2 regions of the Vibrio sp. SS-MA-C1-2 genome follow, and region 1 is predicted to be linked to the other one. Evidence: riboswitches for the same ligand, from Rfam matches in the RefSeq annotation. Region 1 holds a riboswitch; the other holds the start of a gene.
The links. Region 1 has a riboswitch for thiamine pyrophosphate ahead of thiB (thiamine ABC transporter substrate binding subunit). Riboswitches for the same ligand answer to the same signal wherever they lie in the genome.

Region 1 (3,329 bases):
ATTCTGTGGTGAAGCCATTACCGATCTTTCTATGGAAGGTCGTATGACGGTTTGTAATATGGCGATCGAATTAGGCGCAAAAGCGGGCTTAATCGCACCAGATCAAACGACATTCGATTACTTAGACAATCGCAAATTCTCGCCATCAGGTGATAACTGGTTACAAGCTGTCGATTACTGGAAAACATTAAAAAGTGATGATGACGCAGAGTTTGATGCCATTGTTACCCTTGATGCAAAAGAGATTGAGCCTCAAGTTACATGGGGAACAAATCCTGGTCAGGTTATCTCAATCACGCAATTAATCCCAACGGCAAGCTCTTTCGCTGATCCTGTGGAACAAACCTCAGCAACCAAAGCGCTTAACTACATGGGATTGGAGTCTGATCAATCACTTACTGACGTTAAGATCGACAAAGTCTTTATTGGCTCTTGTACTAACTCTCGTATTGAAGATATGCGTGCAGCAGCGGCGATGATCAAAGGCGGTAAGGTTGCCAATCATGTTCAAGCATTAGTGGTTCCAGGTTCAGAACAGGTAAAAGCTCAAGCTGAATTAGAGGGTTTAGACCGTCTATTTATTGAAGCTGGTTTCGAATGGCGTCTACCGGGTTGCTCAATGTGCTTAGCGATGAATAATGACCGATTAGGTCCTCATGAGCGTTGTGCATCCACCAGCAACCGTAACTTTGAAGGCCGTCAAGGTCGAGATGGACGTACTCACTTAGTGAGCCCAGCAATGGCAGCCGCAGCGGCAATTGCCGGTCATTTTGTTGACATTCGTGAATTAGAAGAAGCTTAAGGATAGGAGCAGTTACCATGTCTATTACCGGTTTTAAACAACACACAGGTTTAGTTGTTCCTTTGGATACAGCAAACATCGATACTGATGCCATTATTCCTAAGCAGTTCTTACAAAAAGTAACACGCACAGGTTTTGGTCAGCACTTATTCCATGATTGGCGTTTTCTTGATGATGCAGGGACAGAAGCCAATCCTGAGTTTGTAATGAATAAAGCGCGTTATCAAGGTGCTTCAATTCTATTGGCTCGTGAGAACTTCGGCTGTGGTTCATCTCGTGAACACGCACCTTGGGCATTAGCAGATTACGGCATTAAAGTGATGATCTCATCAAGCTTTGCCGATATTTTCTATGGCAACTCAATCAATAACCAAATGGTGCCAGTTCGCCTAACAGAAGAGCAAGTTGATGAGTTATTCAACTTTGTTAACTCAACACCGGGTGCAGAGATCACCGTGAGCCTAGAGAGCATGACTGTCGAAGCTAACGGAAAAACGTATTCATTTGAGATTGATGAATTCCGTCGTCACTGTTTGCTGAATGGTTTAGACAACATCGGTCTAACTCTACAGCATGAAGAGAAGATTGCTGCATTCGAGCAAAATATCCCTGAGTTTTTACGCTAAAAATAAGTCGCTTAAAAACAATCAGCCCTGATAGATCATTTTCTGATTTTAAAGTCGAGAAAACGTCTATTAGGGCTTTTTTTATTGAATGATTCTTATCTTCAAACTGGTATTTAGTCGTGAGAAACTTTACACTGATTATGTTCTCATTGGGGGGCTTTAAGCTGAGATCGGACAGACCGGAACCCATTGAACCTGAACCAGATAATGCTGGCGTAGGAATTGAGACTAACCTTGAATCGCAACTGTTTATGGTAAGGAAAATAAAACCATAAATCCACATTGCCCTCCTCAAGCTCAACGCTATGCCTCTAAATTTAAGTCCTGTTTTAATGGCAATTTAAATAATCAGAGGAAGATAAAAAATGAATAAAGCACTGACTAATAAGATAGTTACAGGCACTCTACTTGCCACCACCTGTTTACTAACAACATCAGCAATGGCCGAAACAGAGCAGCCGACCCTCACTGTTTATACTTATGAATCCTTCGCGGCAAGTTGGGGACCCGGCCCAAAAGTTAAAGCTGAATTTGAAAAACAGTGTGGCGGCTGTACTCTAAACTATGTCACTCTCGATAGTGGCGCGGCAATGTTAAACCGCCTGCGTTTAGAAGGTAAAAGTAACAAAGCTGATATCGTTTTAGGTTTAGATAATAACTCGATCACCGAAGCCGAAAAAACCGGACTCTTCACGCCAAGTCATGCCGATTTATCCAAGTTAGACTTACCAATAAAATGGGATAACCAGACCTTTATTCCTTACGATTACGGCTATTTTTCATTTATCTATAACAGCGAAAAAATGAAAACACCACCAGCAAGCTTTGCAGAACTACTATCAAAAGATAATGATTACTCGATTATCTACCAAGATCCAAGAACATCATCGGTAGGGCAAGGTCTACTGCTTTGGATCGAGTCGATCTATGGCGATCAAGCACCACAAGCTTGGCAACAGATTGCCGATAAAACGGTGACCGTAACCAAGGGGTGGAGTGAAGCCTACAATATGTTCCTAAAAGGAGAATCAGATTTTGTTCTCTCTTATACTACCTCTCCGGCTTACCATATCATTGACGAACAAGACGATAAATACAAAGAAACGACCTTTACTGAAGGTAACTATATGCAGATTGAAACGGTTGCTAAAGTGGCAGGAACAAAACAGTCAAAGCTTGCTGACCAATTTATCAATTTTGTTCTCACTAACGATTTTCAACAATATATTCCAACAGGTAACTGGATGTACCCAGCAACCGATGCGCCACTGCCGAAAGAGTTTGATCAATTAGTCACGCCATCTAAGCCGCTACTTTTAGATTCAGAGAAAATTGCTAACAGTCGCAAACAGTGGGTTCGTCAATGGCAACAGGCAGTTAGTCAGTAGTGGTTTCTAATAGTAAAATTTGGCCTGGTATCACCATTACTGGGCTTATTCTATTGCTGATTGGTGCTGCAATTACGCTACTTTTCAGCCATAGCTCTCTCAATGATATCAGTCAGATCTGGCAAGATCCCTATATCCGTCACATCACTCAATTCAGTTTCTATCAAGCTGGGTTATCGGTGCTATTGAGCGTACTGCTCTCAATTCCTATTGCACTCGCACTTTATCGTCGTCAATTTTTTGCGAAAAAGCTGTTATTACGTGTTTTTGCGATGACCTTAGTGTTACCTGTTTTAGTGGCGGTTTTTGGTCTATTAGCGATTTATGGTAATAGCGGGCTAATTAATAAACTGTTTGACAGCAAGTTTAATATTTACGGTTTAGGTGGCATCTTATTAGCCCATGTCTTTTTTAATGCGCCATTGTCTGCTCGACTGCTTATCCAAAGCTTAAATGCAATTCCCTCTCAACAACACAAATTAGCATCTCAACTTGGATTAAACAGTTGGAGTA
Region 2 (3,329 bases), 1.1 Mb from region 1:
TAGAGAAGCGATTATCATGTTGGAACTAAAAGGTCTCGTAGAGGTAAGAAAAGGTTCTGGTGTTTACGTGATTAGTTCTACTTTAGATAGTCATACTGAAAGCGCCTTTCATGAACCTAGCCATACGGCAGATATCGGTCCTTTTGAGTTGTTACAAGCAAGACAAGTGATTGAGAGCCAAATTGCGAGTTTTGCTGCATTGAATGTGACAAAAAATGATATTTCAAAGTTACGTGAAGCTCTCGATACAGAACGACAACAATTAGAAACAGGTTACAGTGATTATGATGGTGATGAAACATTCCACTTAACAATTGCTGAAGCTTCACAAAATAGTGTATTGAGCGATATTGCTCATGATTTATGGAATCGTCGTACTGATAGCTCAATGTGGCGACAACTACACACACATATTACGAATAAGAATTATCGAATTGCGTGGCTAGATGATCACGAACAAGTATTAAGAGCCTTGCAACGTCGAGATCCGGATGGTGCAAGGGATGCGATGTGGCAACATTTAGAAAATGTAAAACAGACTTTGTTTAAATTATCTGATGTTGATGATCCCAATTTTGATGGTTTTTTATTTAGATAATCGAATTTTATAAAGTGAATTGAGAATAACTCGACTCACAGTCAAAGAAGTAAGGGTATAAAATGGAACAGACATGGCGTTGGTATGGCCCAAATGACAATGTGTCATTAGATGATATTAAACAAGCTGGAGCAACTGGTATTGTTAATGCTTTACACCATATTCCAAATGGTGAAGTGTGGACAAAGGAAGAAATTTTAGCACGTAAAGCGATCATCGAAGCAAAAGGACTGACTTGGTCTGTGGTTGAAAGTGTTCCTGTACATGAAGAGATTAAAACTCGTACTGGCAATTACGCTAAGTGGATTGAAAATTATAATCAATCTCTAATCAACCTTGCTGAATGCGGTATCGATACTGTTTGTTATAACTTTATGCCTGTTCTTGATTGGACTCGTACTGATCTTGAATATCAATTAGAAGATGGTTCAAAAGCATTACGTTTTGATCAAATCGAATTTGCAGCTTTTGAGTTGTTTATTTTAAGACGCCCTGGTGCTGAGCTAGAATATTCTGCCGGTGAGCAAGAAGAAGCACGAGCTTGTTTTGAAGCGATGAGCCCAGCTAATGTTGCTAAATTGACATCAAATATTATTGCTGGTTTACCAGGAGCAGAAGAAGGTTATACACTAGAAGAGTTTCAGGCTCGTTTAGATACTTATCAAGGTATTGATAAAGCTAAATTGCGTGAGCATATGGTATTATTCCTTGAAGTTCTAATTCCAACTTGTGAACAGTATGGATTAAAATTAGCGGTTCATCCGGACGATCCACCCCGTCCAATCTTAGGTTTACCACGTATTGTTTCGACGATTGAAGATATTGAAGCGTTGACTACCGCAGTACCAAGTAAAATGAATGGTATTACTATGTGTACGGGCTCTTACGGCGTTCGTGGTGATAATGACTTAGTTAATATGATTGAAACTTATGGTGACCGTATTTACTTTACACACCTACGTTCAACTCAACGTGAAGAAAATCAAATGAGCTTCCATGAAGCCGCTCATTTAGAAGGTGATGTTGATATGTATAATGTTATCAATGCACTTCTAAAAGAAGAAACACGTCGTATTGATAACGGAGAGACTCGCTTGATCCCAATGCGCCCAGATCATGGCCACCAAATGATCGATGATTTAAATAAGAAAACTAACCCTGGTTATTCTTGTATTGGTCGTTTAAAAGGTCTTGCTGAAATTCGTGGTGTTGAATTAGCATTGAAACGTGCATTTTATAGCTAATATTAATCGTTATTTGATTTATATAAACCGACTCTTGCAGTCGGTTTTTTTATATCTTCCGTTTACTTTAATTGTGATTAGAGTCTCACTTTTACTTTTTCTATGTTGTTATCTAGTTTAATTATCGTTAAATTTTCATTGATTCAGTGGGAGCCATAAATAATTTGTGGCTGAGAGGCGTCAAGCGACCATTATAACCTGATTTGGCTAATACCAACGTAGGGATGATAGATGCAAACAACTTCAATGAAGATCTTATCTTCAACTCTTTTTATTATTTTAATTCTTGTTATTACTCCATTTTTTTCTGGTGGCGCTTTAATTTTTTATCATTATTCGGCTGCTAATGAGTGGGTAATGAGTCAATCAGTACAACACAGCCTTCTTGCTATCAAGCAGTTCTTGGCGAGTGATCTTAGTGTGTTGCTGCATCACTCCTATTATTCTATTGTACTCCTTTTTTCTGGTCTGCTTTGCTCTGTTGTGGTGGCTGTTTTACTTCTCTGGCTAACTTCACTTTCCCGTCGTTGTGATAAAGTGATTTTGCCCGTTGTGATTATGGGGCAGGCGATACCATCTGTTGCATTAGCTCCTATTATTATTAGCTATTTTGGCTTGGGCTTTGTACCTAAAATTTTATTTGTTGCAACGTTTAGCTTCTTTCCCATCTTTTTTTATGCCAATAGTTTTTTAAAATCTCAACCCAAAGAATGGCAAAAGTTTCATTTGTTATTAGGGCTGAATAAAAATCAACGATTTTGGCGAATTGATCTCTGGCATGCGCTCCCTTCATTAGCGACGGGTCTGAGACTTTCATTAACTTACAGTTTTGGTACGGTAATATTTGTTGAGTGGTTGGGGGGAAAGTACGGCTTAGGTATTTATCTTGCTCGGGCACTAAGTAGCTTTTCATCCCTGCGAGTCACGATTATTGCCTGTTATGTCACATTAATGGCGTTGCTGTTAGTCAAGTTTGCCCGTTGGTGTGAAAAGAGAATTATTTACTGGCAATAAACTTTTATCTTTATCTCTACTCATTTAGTTGAGGGAGCGTTTACATCTGTACATTATAAGGAAATAATATGTCTTACTCACTTTCATTAAAATATATCACTCAAAAATCCGAAAAATATTCAGCTTATGATAGCGTGGATCAAGTTTTAGCCTGTATAGCAAAAAGTGGCTTGACCCATACTATTGGCGTCAGTGAAACGACCGTCACGTCTGATAATTTTGATCTGATTTTACAATTACTCAAAGAGGTAGAATCGATTTCTCGTGCTGAATCACCAACCGGATTTATGTTGTTGGCAAATGTGACTTATGCCAGCTATGAACAGGATATGGTTGAAAAAATGCAACGTGTTGAAAGATTTTCAGGAGAGTAATAATGAAAATTTATCAAAAAGTTGGCCTGTTATTATTCTCGAGTTTAACGTTATTTGGTTGTGATAAATCGTCTGAAACCAGGGAAGATAACCATATAG

Region 2: it holds a riboswitch for thiamine pyrophosphate, as region 1 does, so the genes downstream of both, L0B53_RS14685 (ABC transporter permease) here and thiB (thiamine ABC transporter substrate binding subunit) in region 1, are expected to answer to the same signal.

What each region holds. Positions count from the first base shown of each region.
Region 1 is NZ_CP090981.1:321,718-325,046, forward strand. It holds gene leuC (3-isopropylmalate dehydratase large subunit) at 1-802, shown strand, start outside; gene leuD (3-isopropylmalate dehydratase small subunit) at 826-1,428, shown strand; TPP riboswitch at 1,569-1,667, shown strand; gene thiB (thiamine ABC transporter substrate binding subunit) at 1,794-2,816, shown strand; gene thiP (thiamine/thiamine pyrophosphate ABC transporter permease) at 2,816-3,329, shown strand, end outside.
Region 2 is NZ_CP090981.1:2,267,179-2,270,507, reverse strand. It holds gene L0B53_RS14695 (FCD domain-containing protein) at 1-598, shown strand, start outside; gene uxuA (mannonate dehydratase) at 661-1,842, shown strand; TPP riboswitch at 1,979-2,084, shown strand; gene L0B53_RS14685 (ABC transporter permease) at 2,074-2,856, shown strand; gene L0B53_RS14680 (thiamine-binding protein) at 2,925-3,230, shown strand; gene L0B53_RS14675 (ABC transporter substrate-binding protein) at 3,233-3,329, shown strand, end outside.